2 regions of the Paenibacillus salivarius genome follow, and region 1 is predicted to be linked to the other one. Evidence: a T-box and tRNA genes for the amino acid it is inferred to sense, from the RefSeq annotation. Region 1 holds a T-box; the other holds one or more tRNA genes.
The links. A T-box is a leader RNA that pairs with one kind of tRNA and senses whether it is charged. The one in region 1 lies ahead of pheS (phenylalanine--tRNA ligase subunit alpha), so its partner is inferred to be a tRNA-Phe.

Region 1 (14,415 bases):
CTTACGGAATCCGCGAGTTGTCCCGGACAGGGGTTACCGCAATGATTCGGGGCAATGCCTGATTAACAGATCCTAGCTTGAACTGATTGGCATCCTTGCGCAGGTTGGCGGGGGAATGGAAGGATCGGGCGAAGCTGCGTTTGGTCCTTTGATTCACCCGTCAAACAGGCGGAGGTACAATTTTATTAAAATATTGGGACATGCGATTCGCATAACCCGCACACTATGGGAGGGCTTTAAAAATGGCAGTTACTTTGTACTACGAACAAGATGCAGAACTTAGCGTACTGAAAGGGAAAACAATCGCAATCATCGGTTACGGCAGCCAGGGCCATGCCCATGCACAAAACTTGCGCGAGAGCGGACTTCAAGTCGTGATCGGTCTTCGCGAAGGCAAATCCTTCAACAAGGCGAAAGAGGACGGATTTGAAGTATTGTCCGTGGCTGAAGCTACAAAACGCGCTGACGTCGTTCAAATTTTGATGCCGGATGAAACGCAAGCTTCGGTGTACAACAGCGAAATCGCACCAAACCTGAAAAAAGGCGCAGCTTTGTTGTTCGCTCACGGCTTCAACGTACATTTCGGCCAAATCGTGCCGTCTCCGGACAATGACGTATTGCTCGTCGCTCCAAAATCGCCGGGTCACATGGTTCGCCGCACTTATGTTGAAGGCTTCGGGGTTCCTGGTCTCATCGCGATCCATCAGGACGCAACGGGCAAAGCGAAAGAAATCGGGCTTGCCTATGCAAAAGGCATCGGCTGTACTCGTGCAGGGGTTATCGAAACTTCGTTCCGCGAAGAAACGGAAACCGATTTGTTCGGTGAACAAGCGGTATTGTGCGGTGGCGTAAGCGCCCTGATCAAAGCCGGATTCGAAACGCTCACCGAAGCGGGTTATGCTCCTGAAATGGCTTACTTCGAGTGCTTGCACGAATTGAAACTGATCGTCGACCTGATCTATGAAGGTGGTTTGGCAACAATGCGCGATTCCATCTCCAATACGGCTGAATACGGCGATTATGTTACCGGCCCTCGCGTCGTAACGGAAGAAACGAAGAAAGCGATGAAGGAAGTGCTTTCCGATATCCAACAAGGTAAATTCGCACGCGACTTCATCCTGGAAAATCAATCGAACCGTGCATTCTTGACAGCGACTCGCCGTAACGAAGCGAATCATCCGATCGAAGTTGTCGGCAAAGAGCTTCGCGGCTTGATGCACTGGATCAAGAAGTAATCGTTTCGTAGATAAGTCAAAGAAAGTGAAGCCAGTGGCTCCGCGGCTACGAGTAAGCTGATGCTTTAAGGCGTTGCGGAACTAAAGAAAATGGCTTGTTTAACGACCTGATCCAATGCGGCCCGCATCTGCGTGCCGCATTGTTTTTTTTAGCCTATAGTCAAAACCTATTAATCTAATAGATTCTATATCTTTGTTAAATTCCAACCCGTGTGCGAAAATGAAGATAGAATCTATACGAGTGAGTACCTGGAGAAAGGGAGTTGTCATGATGGCAGAAGTGAAGAAGATCGCGGTAATCGCCGGCGACGGGATTGGACCGGAGGTTGTTGCGGAAGCTGAAAAAGTAATCAAACGTACGGAAGAATTGTTCGGCTATAAATTCGAAACCGAGCATGCCCTGTTCGGAGGCATTGCGATTGACGAGAAAGGGACCCCATTGCCGGAAGAAACGCTGGAAATCTGCAAAAAGGCGGATGCGGTTCTTTTGGGTGCGGTCGGCGGACCGAAATGGGACAACAATCCCAAAGAATTGCGTCCGGAAACGGGATTGCTCGGCATTCGCAAAGCGCTCGGACTGTTTTCCAACCTTCGTCCCGCGGTCGTGTTCGATTGTCTGAAGGACGCTTCGACGCTGAAGCCGGAAGTGCTTGAAGGTACAGACCTCATCGTCGTTCGCGAGCTGACCGGCGGCATCTATTTCGGTGAAAAATTCCGCCGCGATACGGAACAAGGCCAGGAAGCCGTGGATACTTGCGCTTACAATGTTAGCGAAGTCGAGCGGATCGTCCGCCAAGCTTTCGAAGTCGCTCAAAAGCGCCGCAAGAAGCTGGCTTCCGTCGACAAAGCTAACGTACTGGAGACGTCCCGTCTATGGCGCGAAGTCGTTAACCGGGTAGCTCCTGAGTATCCGGATGTCGAGCTGGAGCACGTTTTGGTGGACAACTGCGCAATGCAGCTTTTGCGCCGTCCGGCAAGCTTTGACGTTATCGTCACGGAAAATATGTTCGGTGATATTTTGAGCGATGAAGCGGCGATGCTGACGGGTTCGATCGGGATGCTATCCTCGGCATCGCTGGGCGAAGGCAGCTTCGGTTTGTACGAGCCCGTCCACGGCTCGGCTCCGGATATCGCGGGCCAAAATCTGGCCAATCCGATCGCCACGATTCTTTCGGTCGCATTGATGTTCCGGATGACCTTCGGCTACGGAGACGCGGCGGATTCGATCGAACGCGCGGTCGCGGAAGTGCTGGATGCGGGTCATCGTACGGGCGATATCGCCGTAGACAAGAGCAAAGCGATCGGCACGAAGGCGATGGGTGACCTCATTGTCGCAGCGATGAAAAATGCCTGATCCATCCTGAAACCGTGATTCACGGCCCCCTGTTGGCGTATGCCGCTAGCAGGGGGCTTTTTGCCCCCCGGTTTATACTCTATATGGATCGATCGGCGTATGTTAAAATCAATTCAGGTTCATCCTTAATTTAGCGGGCGAAACAGAGGAATTTGCAAGACGCATCTCGAATAGTTATATGCAATCGTACTTTTGTGCGTTCGGGGTTTATTTTAGAGCGCGAACGGGAAGGGGTGACGGGGAATGAGCTTTTGCTGCGGCGCAAGTATGCTGGGAACGAAAGGAACGTTGAAACATTATCGTACCCAGGTTCATAACGTTCCTTTGCTGTTTTGCCCGGTATGCCACCGGGTCGAGGTCCACTATAAAGTGGAGAACGAATATGAGGTATTGGCGGAATATGCACATGGCGACGGGCTCTCCGAGATCGACTTTCAGGATTTCGTTACGGAAAACGACGAATCCATCTTCGGCAACTGCGTCAATCATGAAGATGAAGACCCGCTTGATATAGTGCAAAGTCAAATTGACCTGTCGTTGGATTTATTGACGGTCGCCAAGCAAATGAATGACGTCAAATGGGAATCCGAGCTGAAAAAACGGCTCGCCGTCATGAGCAGGCGCAGGGCAAAATTATTGCAAAAAAAATAGGCAAATTTCGGGGCGGCTTCCTTGCGGGGAGGCCGCCTGTTTTTGGTTGAAATTCTTCTTTATGGGGGATTTCCCGTATTTTCGACAGTATCTCTGATTGACGGTTTTTGGAAGTGTTTACTATGATTGAGACAGGCTATTGGAATAGGACACAAGGTGGAGGATAACTTTCATACTAACCGGCGGATGCAATCCGCATCGTGATCGTTAGTTGTCGTCAAGGGCTGAAATCAATCGGAGAAAGAGGGGGAACCGGCTTGTTGAGCGAATTCCAGGAAACGTTGCTCCAATCTGTAAAGGCGTATAATTCGACCCAGCTAGTGAAGAACAAGTACGAAAATGTACTCCAACACCTTGACAGCGGCATCATGCTGTTTGATAGTGACGGTGTCCTCACCTTTATTAATGTGCAGATGGCCAGATTGCTCGAAATTCCGCGGCATTCCTTAATCGGCTGCAATTTGCTTCAACTGCTGCGCCATCCTCATTTAAGCCGTTTTAAAAAGAAGAAAATATTGCGCCTTTACCGGGAAACGATTCTTTTCCGCAAAAAAAATCATGAGCTGGTCGATGAATACGGAAGGTACTGGCTTACTACCATTACATACGGTGACCAGATGGACGGGGACTATCTGTTCAGCATCAAAGATGTTTCCGAGTTTAAGCAAATTGAACAGACTGCGTATCAAAATGACAAGCTGGCCATGCTGGGGAAAATCTCCGCTGCGATCGCCCATGAAATCCGCAACCCGTTAACGGCGATCAGAGGGTTCATCCAACTGCTACGCCCGCATCTCATTCAATTGGGAAGAGATGAGTACGCCAGAATCATATTGACGGAAATTGATCGGGCAAACGATATTATTTACGAATTTTTGAACTCCTCCAAGCCGACGGCTCCCCAAAAGACTGTCGTTGGCATAGGCTCGCTCCTTAAGGAGGTTGTACTGTTAACCGAAAGTGAAGCGTTGATGAAAGGCTGCGAAATCCATCTCAATATCGTGGACCCGGCGATGAATGTGTCGATTGATGTCAAACAGGTCAAGCAGGTTCTTTTAAATATGATCAAAAACGCGATGGATGCCATTGAGGAGGTCGGGGGCGAGCATTCCGGAGTTATCGAAATCGATGCAAGGCCGGACGGGAAAAACGTGAGCATCTCGATCCGTGACAACGGAAACGGAATGGATAAGACGTTGCTTAGCCGGTTGTTCGATCCTTTTTTCACGACAAAGGAAAACGGTACCGGATTGGGGTTGTCGGTCAGTTACCGTATCGTCAAAAATCATAAAGGGACCATTCTCGTCGACAGCATCAAGGGATCGGGGACTGAATTCGTCATTTCTTTCCCGCTTGTCCAAGTATAAACAAAGATAATGAAGCCTCTGCCGTTGCATAAGCATAATTAGTGCTTAAGCACCGGGCAGAGGCTTTTTCCGGTTGTAACTACGGCTAATTCGATTTAGGAGGATATAGGGTTGAATCGCCGCATCCCGCAGAGCATGACTTCTGTTGAGAGCAGGAAGCGCAGGCTCCTTTTTTGCTTTTGCGGAGACCTCGGTATAGGGCAAAGCCCGCATATATCAACACAACGGATACAATGACGATATCAGCCATCGATTCGGACTCCTTTCGCGTGAATTTAATATGGCATTCGTTATGCCAAACCGAGCCATCGGCCCCCCTGATAGATGATCAGAGCAACCACATAAGCAAGCAGTAAAGAATATCCGACGGCGAACAGGGTCCATTTCCAAGAGGCCGTTTCTTTCCGCAGTACGCCGACAGTAGCGAGACAAGGGGTGTAGAGCAGAACGAAGGCCATAAAGCTGAACGCCTGCAGCGGGGTAAAGGCGGAGGCGATTTGCCCCTGCAAACCGGCCATATCCGGGACATGATAAATGATATTCATGGTAGACACGACAACTTCCTTGGCCATAAATCCGGTGATCAGCGCGGCTCCGGACTGCCAAGTCCCGAAACCGACCGGTTCCAGCAATTTTGCGAAGAGGCCGCCAAGGGAAGCAAGATAGCTGTTGTCCATATCGACGGCGATACCGCCGGGGCCAAAGTACGTAAGCAGCCAGATCATGACGGAGCCGCCGAGGATAAAGGTTCCCGCCTTGCGGAGAAAGCCTTTGCCTTTTTCCCATGTGCTTCGGAACAACGTGACGGTTTGCGGCATCCGGTATGGCGGAAGCTCGACCATAAAGAAGGATTTGGTGTCCTTGAACATGAACAAGGAAAATAGCTTTGCCAGGAGCAAGGCAAGCACAATGCCCAGGACATAAAGCGATAAAACGACAATCGCTTGCGATTTGGCGAAAAAAATGCCGGCAAAGAGCGCGTATACGGGCAACCGGGCGGAACAGGACATCAACGGGACAAGCAGCATCGTCAACGTTCTTTCCTTTTGCTGCTCAATGCTTCTGGAGGCCATAACCGCCGGAACATTGCATCCGAATCCGATAATGAACGGAATCAGTGCTTTACCGTTCAAGCCCGCCAGTTCCATCATTTTATCCATCATGACGGTGATGCGGGCCATGTAACCCGAATCCTCGATAAATGAAATAATCAGGAACATAATGAAAATTTGCGGGATGAACACAAGGACCCCGCCGACACCGCCGATGATTCCGTCTATGATCAGCGCATAAGTGAACTCCGAAGCGCCGACCGCGGCAAGCCCTCGTTCAACCCATGTGCTCAAAGCTCCGGAAATGAAAGAATCAAGCAGGTCGGACAACGGGTTGCCGAGCCAATCGAAAGTGAGCTTGAAAGTAAAAAACATGAAGACAAGAAAAATAGGAACTCCCCACACCGGATGTGAGGCGAACATGTCTATTTTTTCCGTCAAGGTATGGGGCCTAAGGTTGGATTGGTCAACGGCCGATTCGCAGATCCCTTTGATCATTCGGATTCGAACGGCGCGAATATGTTCCTGCAACGGTTCGACAGCTTCGGAAGCGGCAAGCTTTCGTGCAGCGGCAGACCGGATGGCAAGTACACGGGACAGCACGCCTTCATTCAACCGTAGAATGCTCATGACGGCGGGATTGTCCTCCAGCATTTGCAGAGCGACCCAACGGGAAGACAGGGAGTTCACGGCTTCGATGTCCGCTAATTCCCGGGAAATATGCTGTATCGCCGTTTCGACAATATTTCCGTAATCGATCCGGAATTCAGGCGCGTTCTCGTCCATGTCCTGACCGTATTCCTTCATGCGGATGAGCAGATCCTTGCATCCTACACCCGTTCGTGCGATCAGGGGAACGATTTTGGTTCGCAGTGAAGCGGACAAACGCTCCGTATCAATGGCCACGCCCCGATCCTTGGCTACATCGATCATGTTCAATCCGATAACGACAGGTTTTCCGTACTCGAGAAGCTGTAATGTCAGGTACAGGTTTCTTTCCAACTGGGAAGCATCAACGATGTTGATAAGCAGGGAGGGAGGGTCCGTAGCCAAATATTCGGCGGCAACGCCTTCATCTCGCGAAAGGGGATGTAAGGAGTAAATACCGGGGAGGTCGATGAGCGTGCCGCTTTTATCCTTAAGAACCCCGACTTTCTTTTCGACCGTTACTCCGGACCAATTGCCCACATATTCATAGGAGCTGGTTAGCGTGTTGAACAGCGAGGTTTTACCGGTGTTCGGATTGCCGATCAGTGCCGCTACTCTCATGACACGGCCACCTCGATCTGCGCCGCTTCCTTTTGACGGATCCCGAGCAGCTGGCCATCGCATTCAAGCAAAACGGGACCGCCCCAAAGGCAATAGCGCTTGACGGTGATTCGGGATCCTTCGGCGATGCCCAAGTCGGAAAGGCGGCGTTTGAGAATCGGATCGATATTGCCGAATCGGGAGATGGCTGCGGATTTGCCCGGTTTTAACCCGAGCAGACAGTTTGGGCAGCTTGACATTTTTTGGACGCTCCCTTCAAAGGATAAAAGAATTTTTTTTGACATTGATAATCAGTCTCATTTAGTTCGTTTCACTATAACATGGGAAATAAACTATAAACTGTGATTCACCTCACATGAAAAATACAAGTTCGCCTTTACTTTTGGTTTTCGCTTCAAGTAAGATGGAAAGTAAAAAACAGACAGGGAAAGGGATCGGTACTCATGAAAGAAAATCGGAGCAAAATCGTAGATTGTACGATTCGGGACGGCGGTCTGGTCAATAACTGGGATTTCAGCGTGGAGTTTGTTCAGAAGTTATATGCGGGTCTGAACGAGGCCGGCGTGGACTATATGGAAATCGGATATAAAAATTCGCCGAAGCTTCTGAAAGGAGCCGACAAGGCGGGTCCATGGCGGTTTCTGGACGATGAATTCCTCAAAAAGGTCATCCCGCAAAAGGGCACTACCAAACTGTCGGCCCTGGTCGATATCGGTCGGGTGGACGAGAACGACATCCTGCCGCGCAGTGAAAGCTTGCTGGATTTGATCCGCGTGGCCTGCTACGTCAAAGATGTGGACAAAGCCCTGAAGCTCGTTCAACTTTTCCATGATCGCGGATATGAAACTACAATTAATATCATGGCATTGTCGAATGTCATGGAGAACGAACTGCTCGAGGCTTTTGAGATGATTAAAGAAAGCGTCGTCGATGTCGTGTATATCGTCGATTCCTACGGAAGCTTGGATTACAAAGATATGGAATACCTGGTCAACAAGTTTAAAACCCATTTGCCGAATAAGCGCCTGGGCGTGCACACGCATAATAATATGCAGCTTGCATTCTCCAACACGCTGGTGGCGGCCGAGCTTGGCGTCGAACTGCTGGACGCTTCGGTTTACGGCATGGGCCGCGCCGCAGGAAACTGCCCTACGGAGCTGTTGGTCGCCCATTTGAAAAATACCAATTATAAGCTGCGTCCGGTGCTCGATGTGCTGGAACAACTGTTGATCCCGCTTCGCGAAAAGGAAGAATGGGGCTATCTCATTCCTTACATGATCACGGGTACGCTGGATGAGCATCCGCGTTCCGCCATGGCGCTGCGCGCCTCCGCCGATAAAGACAAAGCGGTGGATTTTTACGATAAACTGACGACCCCGGAAGTCAGCTTTGAGCAAAAGTAAAAAATGCGAAAAAAGTTCAGCCGGAAACGGCCGAACTTTTTTTGTCCTTTTTGCTTGCAACCTCATTCGAAAAGTGTTATATTATATTTTGTCTCCGCGAGACAAAGTGAGATGAAACATCCATCGGGACGTAGCTCAGCTTGGTAGAGCACCTGGTTTGGGACCAGGGGGTCGCATGTTCGAATCGTGTCGTCCCGACCATGAAAGATCCGATTGCGAATCGGAGATTTCAATTTCATATGCGGGTGTAGTTCAATGGTAGAACTCCAGCCTTCCAAGCTGGTAGCGTGGGTTCGATTCCCATCACCCGCTTTACAGAAACCTTGCGCTTTGCGCAAGGTTTTTTGTTTTTTATCGGCTTCGGTATAGGGAACCGAAGTTTGAATGCCGGATCATTGGTTAATTATCTTCTGAACCCAATCTACATCAGGAGGTAATCGAAATGGCAAAAAAACTTGTAGGCGTGTTTGCTTCGGAACAAGATGCTTCCAATGCGATTCGGGATTTGCAGGCATTGGGATATGACTCCAGCGAAATATCTGTCATCGGAAAAAATAGAGACGACATCGATTCGATTCAAGACGAAACGGGGACTAAGGCGCCGGAAGGCATCGCTACCGGTGCGGCGACGGGCGGCTTGCTCGGCGGCGTGACAGGCTTGCTGGCCGGTTTGGGCGCCCTGGCGATTCCCGGTATCGGCCCGATCGTCGCGGCGGGTCCGATTGCGGCGACGTTGACCGGAGCCGCGGTAGGCGCCGGAGCGGGCGGATTGGTCGGCGGGCTGGTCGGCCTCGGCATCCCGGAAGAAGAAGCCGAGGAATATAATACCTATGTGAAGCATGGGCGAATCCTGGTTTTGGTCGAATCGGACGGAGCCCGTGAAGCCGGGATTTATGATGTTTTCCGGAAGCATCATTCGCTGAATGCCAACTATTACGGGAAGTATGGCATGGACGATGCGGGAACGGAGGCAACATCAAGCGAAACGCGTGAGCCGGCGGGGGCTTTTTATCAGGAAATCGCCACTTTAGACAGATTGTCAACGGAAGAACGCGACCGGGAGCTGCAAAGCGGTTATCGTGACGAGGGCCGCAAGATGCGCCTCCATGAGGAGCAGCTCGACATTTCGAAAACCCGCCAACCCGCCGGTGAAGTAAACGTGCGGAAGGAAGTCGTCGAGGAACAGAAGACCATTAATGTTCCGGTCAATCGCGAGGAAGTCGTTATCGAGAAAAAAGTGATGCACGACGAAGGTGCGGCCTCGGAGCCGATCGGAAAGAATGAATCCATCCATATTCCGGTGACGGAGGAACGGGTCGAAGTGAATAAACGGCCGGTGGTGACCGGCGAAGTGGACATTCATAAACGTGAAGTTCAGGATATGGAGCAAGTGAGGGATACCCTGAAACGGGAAGAAGCCCGCTTGGATCAAACGGGAAATCCGAGAATTCAAGGAGATACGAAGCTGGACTAACCTGATTAAAAGCCGGCGGCCCTTAGGCTGCCGGCTTGCCTTTATTCGAAACATTGAATATAATATCAAAATAAGTCATTATGCAAATGCGATGATGGAGAAGAGTAGGCAGAAGCCTCCTGACAGGGAGGAGACGTCAAGGATTGAGAGCGTCTCCGGGGAAACAGGCTGCCGAAGTTCGCTCTTGAGCAGTTCCTTGAACCACGGGCAGCCGGTAATACATGTTGGCTGCGGTGCAGTAGAGGATACCGGAAACGACCCGTTATGTCGATGGAGTGAGAGTCCCGCCGTTCAAACATGTCGTGACTCTAACAAGGGTGGTACCACGGTCTTTTCGTCCCTTTTCGGGAGAAAGGGCTTTTTTTATTTTCCGGAGGAACCATGAAAATGAATTTGATTGTTTTAAGGAGGATTTGTCGATGAAAGAACGTTTGGAAGCACTCAAACAAGAAGCGCTGGAACAGCTCGGCAATGTGGCTGATGCGGCTCAACTCAATGACCTTCGCGTCAAATATTTAGGAAAAAAGGGGGCCCTGACCGAAATTTTGCGCGGCATGGGCGGATTAAGCGCGGAGGAGCGGCCCATCATCGGCCAGGTCGCCAATGAGGTGCGCGGTGCGATCGAAGGCTTGATCGAAGAGAAGCAGAACGAGTTCCAGCAAAAAGAAACTGCAAACCGGCTGGCCGCCGAGAAAGTGGACGTTACGTTGCCGGGACGCCCGCTTAAGCAAGGGTCCGTGCATCCGCTGAACCAGGTGATCCAGGAAATCGAGGATATTTTCATCGGAATGGGTTATCGGATCGCGGAAGGTCCCGAGGTCGAGACCGACTATTACAATTTCGAAGCGTTGAATTTGCCGAAAAATCATCCGGCCCGCGATATGCAGGATTCGTTCTATTTGACCGAGGATCTGCTGATGCGGACCCAAACTTCTCCCGTACAGGTACGGACGATGGAAGCGATGAAGGGGGAAGTTCCGATCAAGGTTATCTGCCCTGGGCGGGTATTCCGCCGCGATGACGATGATGCGACCCACTCCTTCCAGTTCCATCAAATCGAAGGCCTGGTGGTCGGCAAAAGAATCCGCATGAGCGACCTTAAAGGCACACTGCTGGAGTTCACCCGCAAAATGTTCGGAAAAAACACGCAAATCCGTTTGCGCCCAAGCTTTTTCCCGTTCACGGAACCGAGCGTGGAAGTCGACGTAACCTGCGTCAAATGCGGCGGCAGCGGTTGTCGGGTCTGCAAACAATCCGGCTGGCTCGAAATTTTGGGCAGCGGCATGGTGCACCCGCGGGTGCTTGAAATGAGCGGATACGATCCGGAAGTTTACAGCGGCTTTGCGTTCGGGATGGGCGTGGAACGGATTGCGATGTTGAAATACGGCGTCGATGACATCCGTCATTTTTACAATAACGATCTGCGGTTCTTGCAGCAATTTGCCAGAGTTTAGCCCACGGAACACGGAAAAGGAAGGGGAATTGACATGAAAGTATCAACCGAATGGTTATCGCAATATGTTTCATTGGATAATGTGGACATTCCGCAGCTTGCCGAAATGATTACCCGCTCGGGGATCGAGATCGACTCGGTCGAAAGCCGGAATAAAGGGGTCGACAACGTCGTCGTCGGCTTCGTCAAAAGCAAGGAAAAGCATCCCGATGCCGATAAGTTGAATATCTGTATCGTCGATGCGGGCCAAGGCGAAGAATTGCAAATCGTCTGCGGCGCCAAGAACGTGGATGCCGGCCAAAAGGTGCCGGTTGCATTGGTGGGAGCTAAGCTTCCGGGTGGCCTGGAAATCAAGAAGGCAAAGCTCCGCGGCGTTCTGTCGCAAGGCATGATCTGCTCCGCCAAGGAGCTGGGACTGAACGACAAGCTGCTGCCGAAGGAACAGCAGGAGGGCATCCTGGTGCTGCCGGAAGACAGCAAGATCGGTTCGCCGATCGGGAAGCTGCTTCATTTGGACGATCAGGTCCTTGATTTTGATTTGACGCCGAACCGTTCGGACTGTCTCAGCATGCTCGGGGCAGCCTATGAGGTCGGCGCCATTTTGGGCCGGGACGTGAAGCTTCCGCACGCGGAACAAAAGCTGATCGAAGTTTCCGAAACCGCGAAAAGCCGGATCTCCGTCAAGATCGATGCGCCGGAATATTGCAGCCGTTATGCGGTGCGTTATATTTCGGGCGTGAGCATCGGTCCTTCGCCGCTCTGGATGCAAAACCGGTTGATGGCGGCAGGGGTCCGTCCGATCAATAACATCGTCGATATTACGAACTACGTCATGCTGGAATACGGCCAACCCCTGCATGCATTTGACGCCGACCGCATTGCCGGGAACGCTATCGGAGTACGCCTGGCGAACGCAGGGGAAACCTTGGTGACCCTGGATGGTCAGGAGCGCAAGCTGGAAGCGGGAGCGCTGCTCATCGTGGACGGCGAGAACCGTCCGGTCGCGCTGGCCGGCGTCATGGGCGGATTGGATTCGGAAGTCACGGAAACGACGACGAATATCGTTCTGGAGTCCGCCAAGTTCGACGGGGGGACCGTCCGCAAAACATCGCGCCATCTGGGACTTCGTTCCGAAGCTTCGTTGCGGTTCGAGAAAGAGGTCGATCCGGCGCGGGTAATCCCGGCCCTGAACCGGGCCGCTTCCCTTATGGCCGAGCTTGCCGGCGGCAAAGTTCTCCAAGGCATCGAGGAATCGGTCGTTAGCGAAGGGCAGGACCTGACGATTTCCTTATCGCTCAGCAAAATGAACGATTATTTGGGAACGAATATTTCTTCCCTTGAAACGAAGGCCATTTTGGCAAGACTGCATTTTGAAGCCGGGGATGCACCGGACAATACGCTGGAAGTCCGCGTTCCGACCCGCCGGGGCGATATTACCCGGGATGTTGATTTGATTGAGGAAGTTGCAAGATTGTACGGCTACGACAATATTCCGGTCACGGCGATCGAAGGTCCGACCACGGCAGGGGGCTATACAAAACCCCAAGCATTGCGGCGCGCGCTTCGCGGCATGCTCGTGCATGGAGGATGGCAAGAAACGATGGGGTATTCCTTCATTCGTTCCGGTGCGGCCGGTAAATTTCCGGCTTTGGGAGAAGGCGGACATGAAGTCAAGCTGGCCATGCCGATGAGTGAGGACCGTAGCGTGCTGCGCGGCAGCTTGCTGCCGGGACTGCTTGATATGGCCCAGTACAACCGCAACCGTAAGCAGGAAGATTTGGCCTTGTTCGAAATCGGTACGGTGTTTCAAGGCATTGATGAAAAGATGCTGAAACAGCCTCGCGAACTGCCTGCGCTTGGTCTTCTGCTGGCAGGCAACCGCTCGGAGAAACGCTGGAATGCTCCTGTAGACAAGGTGGATTTCTTTGATTTGAAAGGCGCTTTGGAGAGTGTGTTTGATTATCTCGGCATCGCCGATCGAATTTCGTATGCGGCGGATGAGCCGCAAGGTTTCCACCCGGGCCGCTCCGCATCGGTGTTTTTAAAGTCGACAACCGGAGATTTGCGGATCGGAACGCTCGGCCAGCTGCATCCCGAATTGCAGCTTGAGCTGGACCTGGATGACACCTACGTTGCGGAATTGCAGCTTGCGCCCCTCTACGAATTTGCCGGAGAAACGGTAAATTACCGGGATTTGCCGCGCTTCCCGGCGATGCAGCGGGATATTGCGGTCGTTGTGGACGCAAATGTCGAATCGGGCGCCTTGATCGCGGCAATCCGCCAAACGGCCGGCGAATTGCTTGAATCGGTGGAAGTGTTTGACGTCTTTACCGGCAGCAAGCTCGGCGAAGGGAAGAAGAGCGTGGCGCTGTCCTTGACTTATCGCCACAAGGATCGCACATTGACGGATGAAGAAGTAAGCGAAGTCCATGATTCCGTCGTTGCCGCATTGGAGCAAACTTTTGCGGCCGAATTGAGAAAATAGCAGGAATTGAACAAGTCACATCGAATCATTCTTTAAGGCGTTTCCCGATTCGATGTGACTTTTGTGTAAAAATTACAGACATCTGAGAATAAACGGGACCGAAGGAGGCTTTTGGCTGTGAATACCCCTGACCGTATCAGCATCAATGTTGAAATTTACGGGACTTCATACAAAATCATAGGCAATAATCCGGAATACACGAAGGGCATCGCCCGCCGTGTGGATGAAAATATGCGTTCCATCGCCAAAATGTACCCTCATCTGGATACTCCGCGTCTCGCGGTGCTTGCGGCAGTCCGTATGGCGGAGGAAGCGGCGAAAGTCGCGCAACTTCAGAGCGAACTGGCTCAGATGCGGGAAGAGAAGGCGGAGCTTAAACAGGAAATTTCGGTGATGCAAGCACTTCAGACGAAGCAGGAGAACAACCTCAAGGAGCTTCAGGAGCAGCATCACCAGCTGAAGAGCGATAACAAACAGCTTGTCGAGCAGGCGGCCAAGCATGAACATACCCTCAAAGAAACGGAAGCGGAACGCGATAAGCTGACCGCCCGCGTTCAGGAGCTGGAACGTCAGCTTGCCGAGCAGCGCGGGAGCAATACCCAACTGCAGGCGAAGCAGCGGACGATGGAGCAGGAAGCCCGCAAAGAAAAGGAAGAACGGGAACGTCTGCAA
Region 2 (14,415 bases), 630 kb from region 1:
CCGCCGAGAACAAATCGATCGCGGTTTTGACGGATTCGCCGTCGCCGACATGGGCCGGCAGGCACCAGGTCACCTCGGAGCAGATTGACCAGACCGCATCCATCAACGCCTCCTCGTACCGCCCGCAATCCGGCTCGAGCAACGAGAGAATGCCGAAGGTGTTCAGGCGCCTTCTTTTTTCAAAATATGCCCGTTCGTATTCCAGCCTTGAGCCCTGCCTGAAATACAGGGAAAACAACGAATAGGTCAATTCCTCGGAGCGAACGGCGAGCAGCCGCTCTCCCTCCGACCGAATCTCCGCAACGTCGGCCGCGTATTCTCCGCCGTTACGCACCGTATTCCAGAACTTTTCCCCGTCGCCGCCCGGATAGTATAGCTCCAGACGAACTGGAGGCATGTTTCGCGCAAGCTCCGAAAGTGAGGCCATATTCATCTTGGTGGTAGTCCCCTTTCATATTCCACTCATCAGCCCTTGATGCCGGATGAAGCGACGCCCTGCACGAAGTATTTTTGCAGCGCCAGGAACACGAACAGCACGGGAATAATGGAAATGACGCTGGCCGCCATAATCAGGCCGTACTCCGCCGAATATTGCGATATAAACATCCTGAGCCCGATTTGAATCGTCTTCAATTCCGTCTTGGTCAAATAAATCATCGGCCCCAGGAAATCGTTCCACGTCGAAACGAAGGTAAAGATCGTCAGCGTGGATAACGCGGGCTTCGACAGCGGCAGCATGATTCTGGACCAGATGCCGTACTCGCTGAGCCCGTCAATCCGGGCCGCCTCGCATAACTCGTCCGGAATGCCTTGGTAAAACTGGCGCATTAGGAATACCCCGAAGGCGGAAAAAGCTTGCAGCAAAATGATAGCGAGATGCGTATTGTTGAGCCCCATGGAACGCATCATGATGAATTGGGGCACCATGTAGGCTTGCCAAGGGATCGCGATGGTTGCGATATATCCGAGAAACAAGATGTTCTTTCCTTTGAAATGCAATTTGGAGAACGCATAAGCGGCAAAGCTGGACGTCAACAGCTGCAAGACCGTCACAATGACCGACAGCTTTGCCGTATTGTAAATAAACGTCCCCAGCGGAATCTTCGTCCAGATGTCGGCATAATTTTCCCAGCGCGGCTGATCGGGAATCCATTGCATCGGAAAGGCGAAGACATCCTTATTCAGCTTCAGTGAGGAAGACAGCATCCATACATAAGGCACCAACATGCCTAAAATAACGACAACCAGCAAAATATAGGCGATCGACGTTGCGCCAGCTTTAACCGCTTTGTTTGATCCTACCATATCCGTTATCCCCCTATGCTCCATACTTCTTTTCACCGCGGAACTGAACGATGGTGACGCCCAGCACAAGCAGGAACAGCACGATCGCCATGGCGCTGGCATAGCCGTAATCCAGGGAACGGAACGCGGTGTTGTAAATCTGGTAGACCAGTACTCTCGTGGAATCGTTAAGCTGGTTGTCGGCACCGGCGAATAGGTTGATAAAGATATCGTAAACCTTGAACGAATTGATGATCAGAATCATCAACACGAAAAACGTGGTTGGAGCCAACTGCGGGATGGTGACGTTGCGGAATCTTTTCCAGGCATTGGCCCCGTCCAGTTCGGCAGCTTCGTACAGCTCGGGATTGACTCCTTGAAGACCCGCAAGATAGATGACCATATAGTAGCCCATATTTTTCCATACCGTGAACAGCACGACAGTAAACATGGCCCAATCTTTATCCGCGGCCCAGCGGGGCAGTTCCTCCAGCGGAATCCCGCTGATGGCGTGAAGAATATTGTTGACGGGGCCCATGGTCGGACTGAAAATAAAGTTCCATACGGCCGCCACCGCAACCAGCGATGCGACGTACGGAAAGAAAAAGACGGTTCTCATCACATTGCGCCCGAATATTTTTTGATTCAGCAGAATGGCAAGTCCCAGAGCGCAAACCATCGTAAGCGGAACGACGCCTACGGTGTAGATGATCGTGTTCCATAACGCCTTGTGAAAGGTCGTATCTTGAAGGAGACGGGCAAAATTCCGGAGTCCGATGAAATCCATCGGGTTGGCCCCGTCCCATTTGACGAAGGCAAGCACAAAAGCAAAGATCATCGGCACGAGCGTGAACAAAGCGAACCCGATGAAGTTCGGGGCAATGAAGCTATAAGCGATCAGATGATCCTTGACGCTTTTGGAAATGCCTGTTTTCGGCGCTTTTTCGGTTCCTAATACGGTTTCGTTCTGCATTTGTTTCCCTCCAAACCCTTCTGGCTATGACAAGCTTCCGGGGACAAAAAAACCGCAAAGTCACGTACGGATCCGCAGCTTCATCCGATTCCTTTGCGGGGGAGCCCCGAAAATAACCTTTCTAAAATAAGGGCGGGACAAGCCCGCCCTATTTACACCCGCATACTAGCTAGTTATTCAAAACCTGCTGCACCCGCGTTTTCATATCCGCCAAGCCTTTGTCGATCGTCGTATTCTTGGTCATGATGCTGTCATGCACTTCGTTCAGGATCACTTCGATGTCCGCGCTCTTCTCGTGCATCGGCATTTCCAGATACGTCTTCGCCGTCGTCAAAGCCGCCTTGCTGTTTTCATCGCTCGGGAAGCCCTCGATGGAGGAGATCGAATTTACGACTTCGTCCGTTTTAATCGCCGGAATGGTCCCCGTGGAAGCGATCACGGCCGCGCCTTCTTCCCCGGTGACGAATTTCATGAAATCCAGCGCCGCTTCCTTGTTTTTGGACTTTTGATTGACGGCCAGGGAAGTAATGGTACCGAGCGTGGTCCCCGGTTCAACGCCATCCGGATGAGGATATTTCACGATGCCCCAGTTCTTGGCTTGCGACTCTCCGCTCTTGACTTTCTCGATTTGGGTGGCAATGAACCAGCTGCCCATATTCATCATCGCGACGGAATTGTTATAGAAGACGCCGGAGTAATGCGTGCTGGATGTTTTCAGGGTGGCATAATCCATCACGATGCCGTCCTCCTGCTCTTTCAAAATCCGTTCGTACGTCGGCTTCAAGAAGTCGTATTCCCCGTCAAGAATCGTGTGCTGCCCGTCAAGAATGCCGAACAATTGAACCGCGCTGCGCCAGGTATGGTAGTGGGCTCCGTATACTTTTTCGGCCCCGCTCCCGGAGGTCATCTTTCTGGCCAGCTCATCATATTGATCCAGTGTCATATCGTTGCTCGGATAAGGAACGCCCGCTTTGTCGAACAAATCCTTGTTATAGTAGATCAGCCAAAAATCGCTGCGGAAAGGAAGCGCATAAACTTCTTCGCCTACTTGAATTTGTTCTACCGTGCCGCCGTATTTGGATGCGTCGATCCCTTGTTCTCCCATGTAGCCCTTCAGCGGTTCCAAATGGTTTTGTTTCACGAGGTTGGCATAGCCGGGAATATCTTTAATCGTCAGAACATCCAGGTCGGCACCACCGGAAAGTTGGGTACTCAGCATGGTCATATAATCGGTGGAGCCCAGATCGACATACTCGATGTTTACGTTAGGGTTGGCTTTCTTGTATGCATCGATCAAAGGCTGGTAATAAGCGGTGGCTTCCCAATCCCATAGCGCCCATTTTATCGTTACGGGATCTTTGCCGGCTCCGCCCGCATCGTTGGAAACGGTTGCAGAATTGTTCGCATTTTGCTTTCCGTTATCGGCGCTGTTTCCGTTTTTGCCTGAACATCCTGCGAGCAAACCGATCGAAAGAATCGTTGCCAGGGTAATGCCTAAGATTCTTTTCAGTCTCATTTCTTAACCCCTTTTCCTCTAGATATCAAAGCCTGATCCGGCAACACCGAATCTACATGTATCGTAAAGGATATCGCGATGAAAGGGCATACATTTTTTGAATCAAAATCATTCACTTTTCTATTTCGTTGAAACCCGCCTTGCCTGAACCTGTAAAATTGTGATTTATTCATGGAAAAATGTTGGTTTCTGTTTCCCCTCCCTGTGACGAGGCCCCCGAATCGTGCTATGATCTATGAAAACGCTTTATTTCTCTCGGAAGAGGTGATCCCCCACGAGAAGGAAATCCACCATCAAGAGCCGCGTTATCCTGCTCATGGCGGCCTTTGCTCTGCTTATCACGACTCTCATGTCCTATGTCAGCTATGAACTGATTGCTTATTTCCAGCGGAAAACAACCATTCAGGCCACCGAATTCAACCTGCAGCTGGTATCCCATATCATCGAACAGGATTTACTGAACCTGTCCCTGCTGGCCATGACATGCAGCACGAATTCCAAAACGAATACGCTGCTGACGGAATATTTCACATCACCGGACGCCAGCTCCATGGATGCCGTTCACGTTTTCGCTTCCATGCAGGAGGATTTCCGCATCAACCGTTCGAACGGCTACGTGCGCAGGTTGATCGTTACGGACCACAAGAACAAATTTTTTCAAGTGGATAATCTGGTCAGCGCGTCTATGCCGTTAACTCTCCATAATATCCACACTCTGCCCGGATTAACGGAAGACTCGACCGAGGAATGGGAGCGGGTCATCAAGGATCCGCTGTCGGGCTCCAGCGCCATTCCGTTTGTGCTGCCGATTTACGGAGAGCGTTCCGCCCGGATCGGGACCGTATACCTGCTTGCGAATGTATCGGTGATTACCGACAAGCTGAACGGCTATGCTTTACCCCCGGATTCCCAATTGCTGCTGAGCCTCGGCGATCAGCATTACGATATCGAGGACGGCAAGGTTGTCCCTTCTTCCGCCGACTATCGGGTTTCCGGCTACAAGACGGACGGGGTCAGCGGCAACCTTACCGATGTGTCCTTGCTTGCCGCGGACGGAAAAGAACGGCGAATCGCGGTTTCTTACCAGATAAGGCCCGGCATAACTCTCTCGCAGACGTTATCGGAAAAAGAAATTCTCCCGCAAATGAATATCTGGCTTTTGCTGGTGCTTGGAGTCGTGGTTCTCGTCATCGTACTTAGCGCCTTCATTACATACTACCTGACGCGTACGATCAGCCTTCCTGTAGAAAAATTAAAAAAACGGATCGATAAGATTGCCCAGGGCAATTTTCTGATCGACCGGAATATTGAATGGAACAGCGAGCTAGGCGATGTAGGCCGGGGGATTAACCGCCTGTCCCAAGACATCGTCGCCTTAATGGAAACCCGCCTGGCGGATGAGAAGCAGAAACAGGATCTGGAATACCGGATGCTCCAAAGCCAGATCAATCCGCACTTCCTGTACAATACGCTGAATTCGATCAAATGGATGGCCACGATCCAGAATGCAACCGGAATCGCGGAGATGACCACCTCGCTATCCAGGCTGCTGCGAAGCATCGCCAAGGATCCCCGCAAGTTGGTGGCTCTGGGAGACGAGCTCGGCTTGCTGGACGACTACTTCCTAATCCAGAAGTATCGGTACGGGAACAATATTACGATGGAATCGCGATTTGAGAACGCGGATCTATTGTCCTGTTTGATCCCCCGTTTTACTTTGCAGCCGCTGGTGGAGAACGCCATCTTCCATGGCATTGAACCGAAAGGCAAAGGCCATATTATCGTAACGATCGAGCGAATCGGCCATGGGGATGTGGGCGTGACGATCGAGGATGACGGGATCGGCTTGAGCCAGGAGCAAATTACCGGCATCCTCTCTTCGCGGGAACAGGAACCGAAGGGAATGTTCGAGAAGGTTGGGCTCCGCAGCGTGAACGAACGGTTGAAGCTGACTTTCGGCGATAGATACGGCCTATCTATCGAGAGTTTGCAAGGGGTTTACACCAAAATGAAAATGTTGATTCCCTACCGGAAGAGTGAATATTGATGACACAATCAAGAACACTGCGAGGTGAGCTTAATGATTAAATTGCTGATCGCCGACGACGAAGCCCTGGTTTGTATCGGCCTCCAATCGATGTTGAGATGGGAAGACCACCAGATCGAGATCGTTGGCGTTGCGCACAATGGCGCCCAGGCGGAAGAAATGATCGAAGCCCTGCGGCCCGACATTGTTTTGACCGATATCAAAATGCCGATCAAAAGCGGCCTGGAGGTGGCGACTTCCGTGCGAAAAAAACATGGACGGCTCCCCCTTTTCATTATCCTGACCAGCTATGAAGAGTTTGAATATGCGCGCAGCGCCATCGAAGTGCAGGCGGTCGATTATCTGGTGAAGCTGGAACTGACGCCGGAAACGCTGAAGGAGTCGATCCATAGGGCGATTAAGGTTCTAAAGGAATACACGCACGAGGAACTGCCTCCAAACCTGCTTTACCGCAGTAATTTACAAGGACTCCGGGACAAATTTTTCATCCGTTTGTTCAATCAATTGTTCGAATGCAGAGACCAATATCTCCTGCAAAAAGAGGACCTTGAACTCGAACTGGATGCGCCCGCCTATCTGGTTTGCACCTGCCGCATTCTCGGTCCGGACAGCGTGCCGCCGCGCGGAGACAAACTGGTCGCTTTGTGTACCAGCACGGTTCAAATGGCGAAAGATACGCTGGCAGCATCGGGAATCTGTTACGTGACGAGCCTGGATCTGAGGAACTTTGCCGTCACGCTGCCCGTCCCCGCGGTTGACCCGAAGAGATGGCTTAACGAGGTCGAGCATCGGCTGCACGACATGAGCACGCTGCTCCACAAATACTTCAATGTGACGATTATCGGAGGCGCCGGATTTGCCGTCGACGATCCTTATCTGCTGCGGGAGAGCTATTTGGCGGCGAGAAAAGTGTTGCCCGCCGCGGTTCATGAACAATCCTTCGTCTTCTTTTCTCAGGATAAACCGGCCTGGACGGATTCCTCCCTCTTCGATTTTTCGTCGTACCGCTCGGAAATTCGCCGCGCCTTCGAAGAAATGGATATTCAGGCCTTGAACGCGCTCATTTCCAAACTGATCTCGAGCTTCGACGGGCATCCCGAACTGTTGGTGCCCGCGACGGACGCCGCGTGCAACTTGCTGTATATGGCGACTTCCCTCCTCTCGGACGGAGAGAATATGGTCGAGCATATTTTCGGTAACGAACCGGAAGGCTACCGTGCGATTTATCAAAAGCATACGATGGACGGCGTGGTCGATTGGCTCGTGCAATTCCGCGACGGCTGCTGCGAGGTGCTGTCCTCCAGAAAGCAGAGCTATAAGGAGCAGGTAGTCCGACATGTGCAGGAGTACATCAAACGGAATCTGGACAGCAAGCTGTCCCTCAACCATGTTGCGGATATTTTCAATTTCAGCCCCAATTACTTGAGCCATCTGTTTGCCAAAACCGCAAAAGTCAGCTTTGTGGAATACGTGACGGAGGCCAAAATCGCGGCCGCCAAGGAAATGATGCTGCGCGGAGATGGCCGGGTCTACGAAATTTCGCAGCGGTTGGGTTATGAGAGCGCCTTTTATTTCAGCAAAGTTTTCAAAAAGGTCGAGGGAGTTTCCCCGCGGGAATATATGCAAAGAGCGGAGTCATAATGCTGGAAAGTATCCGTGGGCGCTTCAATATTCTATTTTGCCGCTCGATGCTCTCCAGGTATGAAAAGGCCGCAAATGGTCTTGGGTTTGAATCTGTATCATCGGTATGGAACGATCCTTCTTCGGCTTGGCGATCTGTTCATAGATGAATTGATCGTCAAATCCGATGGCAGCGGCATCCTCCTTCGTGCCCGCATAATAAACGGCGTCCGGACGCGACCAATAAATCGCCCCAAGGCACATCGGACAGGGCTCGCAACTGGTATAGATCACGCAGCCCTTTAACTCGAAGTCGTTCAAATGACGGCACGCCTCACGGATCGCCTGGACCTCGGCATGCGCCGTAGGATCGTTCAACGAGGTTACCGAATTCCGCCCTTTTCCGATCACTTGCCCGTCTTTGACGATAATCGCCCCGAAGGGGCCTCCCTCGCCCTGGGCCACATTCTCCGTCGCCTCGGTAATCGCTTTTTCCATCCACTGTTCATGGTCTTTATCCGTCATCGGCTTCGTTCTCCTTTATTTTGGGATCTCGAGTTATTATATTCCTTTTCCCATAACATTAATATTCCGCGGGGCCAAACCAAAAGCCCCCGTCTTGGCTTCAAGACGAGGGCCGTTACTTTAGACATTAGAGGTGTAACACGCACTTAAATGGGCATCGGCACAGCCTGCATGGTTCGCAAGCTTTCCTTCACGTCAATAACGCGCTGGTTGTCGGAGCCCCTCCATTTTAGTTTCAGGTTGCGCCGCTCCAGGATGAATTTCCCATCGATAAGAACATCGCAACAGGTCAGTAGTTCCCGTCTGCTTTCGTCTTCGATGATTTCTTCAAACGTATATCCGGACCAGATCCAGATATCCTTGCCGCTGCACTCGCTCCGTACCCTGGAGACAAGCCCGAGCAGCCCCTCCACGTTTTGAAACGGCTCGCCGCCTAGTATGGACAGACCGGCTATATTGACGTCCGGCATATTCAAATCGCCAATGATCCGTTCTTCCAACTCCATGGTATAAGGCTCTCCGTAATTAAAGTTCCATGTAGCCGCATTAAAGCAGCCCTTGCAGTGATGCGTACAGCCTGATGTAAATATGGAATGCCGAAGTCCTCTTCCATTGATGACGTCAAATCTTTTATAGTCCGCGATGTACATAAGACTCACATATGCTTCACGCGGGAGAGTACTTCTTTTTGCTTGCCCGCATTAAACGGACGCTGGCTTGGCTCCGATAAATACCCGCAGCAGCGCCGTATGACGGAAGAGGTTTTCGGATTGGCATTGCCGCAGTTCGGACATTCAAAGCCGGTATTGGTTGCTTCAAACTCCCCTTCAAACCCGCATTCCAGACATTTGTCCGTCGGCGTGTTCGTCCCGAAATAAGGCACCCGTTCATAAGCATAGTCCCATACCGCTTCCAGCGCCTCCGGATTGTTGACCAGCGAGTCGAATTCGCAATACGTGATAAATCCGCCGTTCGCGTACTGCGGGTAATCCTTCTCGAACTGGATTTTTTCAAACGGGGTCACTTTCTTGTTCACATCGAGATGGAAGGAGTTCGTATAATATCCTTTGTCCGTGACTCCCTCCATCCTGCCGAACTTCTCCTCGTCCAGCTTGCAGAACCGGTAGCATAAGGATTCCGCCGGCGTGGAGTACAGGCTGAAGCCGTAGCCGGTTTCCAGCTTCCATTGCTCGGCTTTATCGCTCAGGTACCGAACGATTTGCACCCCTTTTTTCCGCAATTCCTCGTCGTCAAATAGACAAGTACCGTACAAAGCCATCATCGTTTCATGGATCCCGATATAACCCAATGAAATGCTGGCTCTGCCGTTCTCAAGCAGGTGATCAATCGTGTCCTCCGGTTGAAGCCGGCTGCCGGCCGCTCCTTCCATATACAATATGGGGGCAACTTTAGCTTTGACTCCCTTTAAGCGTTCGATGCGATACATCAGCCCTTCCTTGCACACTTCCAAAAGTTCATCCAATAGGCGGTAAAAGGTCTCTTCCGAGCCGTTCGCTTTGATCGCAATCCGAGGTAAATTGGCGGTCACCACCCCCATGTTGAACCGGCCGTCGTGCATTTCCTCCCCGTTCTCTTCATATCTGCCCAAAAAAGAGCGGCAGCCCATCGGAAACTTGAAAGACCCGGTAATTTCTTTGACCTTCGGCACGGAAATAATGTCGGGATACATCCGTAATGTACTGCATCTTAAGGCCAACTGTTTGATATCGTAATTCGGATCCCCGGGCTTCAAATTGACGCCCTCTTCCAAGCCGAAGATCAGCTTAGGGAAAATCGCGGTTTTCCCGTCCCTTCCCAGCCCGCGGATTCGGTTTTGCAAAATGGCAATTTGGATTTGCCGCTCGGCCCATGACACCCCCCGGCCAAAGCCGAACGTGCTGAAAGGCGTTTGTCCGTTGGCGCTGACCAGCGTATTGATTTCATATTCGAGCGATTGAAAAGCATCATAGGTTTCCTTCTCGGTCAGGTTTTTGGCATATTCAAGACAACGCGGATACTTCTTATGTAAACCTTCGTTTTCCCAGGAGATATCCAGGGCTTCGATTTCATCGCCTTCCAGCATGTACAGCCATTGCAGGCCTTTGCGATAGTGCTTTTTAAAAGACTCTAATACATATGGGGCCAAGATAACGTCGATTTCATTAATCGTATTTCCGCCATAGATGTGGCTCGCTACCTGCGCGATTATCTGGGCGGTAATGGCCGTAGCGGTAGTTATGGACTTCGGGGTTTCGATCTGGGCGTTGCCGAGCTTGAAGCCGTTCTTGAGCATCCCCTTTAAGTCGATCAGCATGCAGTTGTAAATGGGGAAATACGGGCTGTAATCCTGGTCGTGAAAATGCAGATCCCCGCTGTTGTGGGCTTCCACGACCCGTTTTGGGATCATGTAAGTTTGGGCGAAATCCTTGGCCATAATGCCTGCCAGCAAATCGCGCTGCGTCGGAATGGTGGCTCCGTCCTTATTGGAGTTTTCTTTCAATACCTCTTCATTCGTGAGCTCCAGAAGCCCGAGAACCTTTTTGTCCAGGCTGCTGCGTTCGCGCCGTTTCAAGGTTCTTACTTCACGATAGCCGATGTAGGCCTCGGCAGCGTCTTTCCTTCTGCTATTCATCAGGGCGGATTGAACTTCATCCTGAATATGTTCGATATCCACCTTCTCCAGCTTGGAAATTTTCCGCGTCACCTTGTCGGCTATCTTTTGTGCCAATTCAGAGTCGCCTTTTTTCTTGGTACTATTCATGGCCGCGCAAATCGCATCGATGATTTTCTGTTGATTGAAAGCTACCTCTGAACCGTCTCGCTTAATAACTATCATTAAATTCATCCTTCGTAGTGATTTTATTATCAGGTATTCGACTAAGAGAGTATACCTTAATAAAAATCAACTTACAGTGATTCTGAACACTGCCGAAGGCAAAATACTACTATATATAGTGTTACCGTTAAACAGATCTACTTTTCCCTTATTTATCAGCTGCGATCAACAAAAAGATGGGTCTCCGGTTTGCATCCCGCCATTCCGGATCCTGCTCGACCCGATGTTCTTCCGGCTTAAGTTCGGACATTTCCCGAATTCGGAATCCCGAATGAATAAGCGCATTTACCTGTGTCGCAATACTTCGGTGATACTTAACGACATCATGATCAAGAAATCTGGCATTTCGCGGCCCTTCTTCATGATAACGATCGACCGGCCAATGCAACTTCTCTCCCTGCTTGCCGTAAACCCAGTCTTGTTCCGGAAGCGCGGTATACACCGGATGCTCCACCGAATACACGAAAGAACCGCCGGGGGCGAGACAGCGATAAACTTTTCGGCAGATGCTATCAAAATCTTCAACATAATGGAGTGCGAGGGAACTGATCACCAGGTCAAACTCCCCTTCGGAATAATTGATATCTTCAATTGCGCTCCGCCGATACTGAATTTGGTCATCCTGGGTCATGGTTCTGGCACGCTCCAGCATTTTTTCAGAGAGATCCAAACCTACCACGAACCTGGCATCATGCTCCCGGACATATCTGCTGTGCCAACCATAACCGCAACCGAGATCAAGCACTTTTTTGTCCCGAAGCTCCGGAAGCATCGCCCGAAAAACGGACCACTCCCCGGCAGCATCAAGTCCTCCTATGGAACGGGGCATCTGGCTGTATTTCGCAAAGAAACCCGGATTATCATAGCTATTTTGTTTCATGCAATCAACCTCCTTAACGATTACTATCGAAAACTTTATCTATACATTCTAAACGGTTAGAAATTGAGGGGCAATGCAAATAAAAACAGGCTTGTAAACTGCTTCAAAAGCAATTTACAAACCTGTTTGCGTGATGCCGGTGAAGGGACTCGAACCCCCACGGTTTCCCTCACGATTTTGAGTCGCGCGCGTCTGCCAATTCCGCCACACCGGCATATAAATATTTATTTTCTTAAAGCGAGTTATAATGGCGTGCCCTAAGAGATTCGAACTCCTGACCTTTTGATTCGTAGTCAAACGCTCTATCCAGCTGAGCTAAGGGCACATAAACCAAAAAAAGTGCGGAAGACCAGACTTGAACTGGTACGGTAGTCACCTACCGCAGGATTTTAAGTCCTGTGCGTCTGCCGATTCCGCCACTCCCGCGAAAAGAAAATGGAGGCGCCACCCAGATTCGAACTGGGGGTAGAGCTTTTGCAGAGCTGTGCCTTACCACTTGGCTATGGCGCCTTATAAAAAAATGGAGCGGACGACGGGAATCGAACCCGCGACCCTCGCCTTGGCAAGGCGATGCTCTACCGCTGAGCCACGTCCGCGTAAAATGGCTGGGGATATAGGATTCGAACCTATGCATGACGGAGTCAAAGTCCGTTGCCTTACCGCTTGGCTAATCCCCAACATGAAGTTGTTAGTAAAAATAATGGGGCGATCGATGGGACTTGAACCCACGAGTGCCGGAGCCACAATCCGGTGCGTTAACCCCTTCGCCACGACCGCCATAAAAATATTTAGTTTTGAAAAAATGGCAGGGGCAGCAGGAATTGAACCCACACCAAAGGTTTTGGAGACCTTTGTTCTACCTTTAAACTATGCCCCTTTAAAACTGGTGGAGGCTGATGGATTCGAACCACCGAACTCGTACGAGAACAGATTTACAGTCTGCTGCGTTTGGCCACTTCGCTAAGCCTCCAAATGGTGCCGGCGAGAGGACTTGAACCCCCAACCTACTGATTACAAGTCAGTTGCTCTACCAATTGAGCTACACCGGCATTTGATGCATTCAGTTTTAATGGTGGCTCGGGACGGAATCGAACCGCCGACACGAGGATTTTCAGTCCTCTGCTCTACCGACTGAGCTACCGAGCCTCACTTGCATATTTACTTAAAATGGCGGAGCCGACGGGATTCGAACCCGCGGTCTCCTGCGTGACAGGCAGGCATGTTAGGCCTCTACACCACGGCTCCACACTATTGGATATCCCTGTTAAAGGGATAATTGCGGGGGCAGGATTTGAACCTGCGGCCTTCGGGTTATGAGCCCGACGAGCTACCGGGCTGCTCCACCCCGCGTCAGTAAAAGTAAATCTTATATGGTGGAGGCTGAGGGGATCGAACCCCCGACCCTCTGCTTGTAAGGCAGATGCTCTCCCAGCTGAGCTAAGCCTCCGAGGAAAGACAAATCATATTGTACCAGAAAAAGCGGTTTAAAATCAAGTCTTTCGCAAAGCTTTTATGTAGCTTTAAAGAAAGTGGTGACCCGTAGGGGATTCGAACCCCTGTTACCTCCGTGAAAGGGAGGTGTCTTAACCCCTTGACCAACGGGCCTTGCTTATGAAAGAAATATGATGGCGGAGAGAGAGGGATTCGAACCCTCGAGACGCTTGTGACGCCTACACGATTTCCAATCGTGCTCCTTCGGCCAACTCGGACACCTCTCCATAATGGCTCCCCGAACAGGACTCGAACCTGTGACAACTCGATTAACAGTCGAGTGCTCTACCAACTGAGCTATCAGGGAATATTTATTCAAGCTTTGATCGCCTGAAAACTGGATACGAAACTTCATTTGCGTGTTTAGTTCTTTGGATAAGCCCTCGACCGATTAGTACTGGTCAGCTCCACACATTGCTGTGCTTCCACCCCCAGCCTATCAACCTCGTCGTCTTCAAGGGGTCTTACGAGTTGGGAAATCTCATCTTGAGGGGGGCTTCACGCTTAGATGCTTTCAGCGCTTATCCCGTCCGCACTTAGCTACCCAGCTGTGCTCCTGGCGGAACAACTGGTGCACCAGCGGTGCGTCCATCCCGGTCCTCTCGTACTAAGGACAGCTCCTCTCAAATTTCCTACGCCCACGACAGATAGGGACCGAACTGTCTCACGACGTTCTGAACCCAGCTCGCGTACCGCTTTAATGGGCGAACAGCCCAACCCTTGGGACCTACTTCAGCCCCAGGATGCGATGAGCCGACATCGAGGTGCCAAACCTCCCCGTCGATGTGGACTCTTGGGGGAGATAAGCCTGTTATCCCCAGGGTAGCTTTTATCCGTTGAGCGATGGCCCTTCCATGCGGTACCACCGGATCACTAAGCCCGACTTTCGTCCCTGCTCGACTTGTCAGTCTCGCAGTCAAGCTCCCTTATGCCTTTGCACTCTTCGAATGATTTCCAACCATTCTGAGGGAACCTTGGGGCGCCTCCGTTACTCTTTAGGAGGCGACCGCCCCAGTCAAACTGCCCGCCTGACACTGTCCCCGCACCGGATCACGGTACCAGGTTAGAACTCCGATACGATCAGGGTGGTATCCCAACGGCGCCTCCACCGAAGCTGGCGCTCCGGCTTCCTAGGCTCCCACCTATCCTGTACAAATCGTATCAAAGTCCAATATCAAGCTGCAGTAAAGCTCCATGGGGTCTTTCCGTCTTGTCGCGGGTAACCTGCATCTTCACAGGTATT

Region 2: it has a tRNA-Phe gene. The T-box ahead of pheS (phenylalanine--tRNA ligase subunit alpha) is inferred to sense a tRNA for this amino acid. The anticodon was not compared.

Annotation. Positions count from the first base shown of each region.
Region 1 covers NZ_CP195592.1:4,017,364-4,031,778, reverse strand. The annotation lists gene ilvN (acetolactate synthase small subunit) at 1-62, shown strand, start outside; gene ilvC (ketol-acid reductoisomerase) at 243-1,235, shown strand; gene leuB (3-isopropylmalate dehydrogenase) at 1,507-2,589, shown strand; gene ACSFXJ_RS18635 (hypothetical protein) at 2,833-3,240, shown strand; gene ACSFXJ_RS18630 (ATP-binding protein) at 3,498-4,607, shown strand; gene ACSFXJ_RS18625 (FeoB-associated Cys-rich membrane protein) at 4,693-4,857, opposite strand; gene feoB (ferrous iron transport protein B) at 4,898-6,928, opposite strand; gene ACSFXJ_RS18615 (FeoA family protein) at 6,925-7,167, opposite strand; gene ACSFXJ_RS18610 (aldolase catalytic domain-containing protein) at 7,372-8,331, shown strand; tRNA gene ACSFXJ_RS18605 (tRNA-Pro) at 8,456-8,532, shown strand; tRNA gene ACSFXJ_RS18600 (tRNA-Gly) at 8,573-8,643, shown strand; gene ACSFXJ_RS18595 (YsnF/AvaK domain-containing protein) at 8,774-9,805, shown strand; T-box leader at 9,888-10,150, shown strand; gene pheS (phenylalanine--tRNA ligase subunit alpha) at 10,225-11,259, shown strand; gene pheT (phenylalanine--tRNA ligase subunit beta) at 11,293-13,743, shown strand; gene zapA (cell division protein ZapA) at 13,861-14,415, shown strand, end outside.
Region 2 covers NZ_CP195592.1:4,643,631-4,658,045, forward strand. The annotation lists gene ACSFXJ_RS21475 (hypothetical protein) at 1-433, opposite strand, end outside; gene ACSFXJ_RS21480 (carbohydrate ABC transporter permease) at 466-1,305, opposite strand; gene ACSFXJ_RS21485 (carbohydrate ABC transporter permease) at 1,319-2,257, opposite strand; gene ACSFXJ_RS21490 (ABC transporter substrate-binding protein) at 2,427-3,773, opposite strand; gene ACSFXJ_RS21495 (sensor histidine kinase) at 4,090-5,820, shown strand; gene ACSFXJ_RS21500 (response regulator transcription factor) at 5,854-7,461, shown strand; gene ACSFXJ_RS21505 (nucleoside deaminase) at 7,486-7,965, opposite strand; gene nrdG (anaerobic ribonucleoside-triphosphate reductase activating protein) at 8,112-8,615, opposite strand; gene nrdD (anaerobic ribonucleoside-triphosphate reductase) at 8,621-10,801, opposite strand; gene ACSFXJ_RS21520 (class I SAM-dependent methyltransferase) at 10,950-11,681, opposite strand; tRNA gene ACSFXJ_RS21525 (tRNA-Leu) at 11,816-11,895, opposite strand; tRNA gene ACSFXJ_RS21530 (tRNA-Arg) at 11,930-12,006, opposite strand; tRNA gene ACSFXJ_RS21535 (tRNA-Leu) at 12,022-12,107, opposite strand; tRNA gene ACSFXJ_RS21540 (tRNA-Cys) at 12,118-12,191, opposite strand; tRNA gene ACSFXJ_RS21545 (tRNA-Gly) at 12,203-12,277, opposite strand; tRNA gene ACSFXJ_RS21550 (tRNA-Gln) at 12,284-12,358, opposite strand; tRNA gene ACSFXJ_RS21555 (tRNA-His) at 12,383-12,458, opposite strand; tRNA gene ACSFXJ_RS21560 (tRNA-Trp) at 12,485-12,558, opposite strand; tRNA gene ACSFXJ_RS21565 (tRNA-Tyr) at 12,566-12,651, opposite strand; tRNA gene ACSFXJ_RS21570 (tRNA-Thr) at 12,655-12,730, opposite strand; tRNA gene ACSFXJ_RS21575 (tRNA-Phe) at 12,752-12,827, opposite strand; tRNA gene ACSFXJ_RS21580 (tRNA-Asp) at 12,850-12,926, opposite strand; tRNA gene ACSFXJ_RS21585 (tRNA-Met) at 12,958-13,031, opposite strand; tRNA gene ACSFXJ_RS21590 (tRNA-Val) at 13,053-13,128, opposite strand; tRNA gene ACSFXJ_RS21595 (tRNA-Glu) at 13,212-13,286, opposite strand; tRNA gene ACSFXJ_RS21600 (tRNA-Ser) at 13,308-13,399, opposite strand; tRNA gene ACSFXJ_RS21605 (tRNA-Asn) at 13,404-13,479, opposite strand; rRNA gene ACSFXJ_RS21610 (23S ribosomal RNA) at 13,544-14,415, opposite strand, start outside.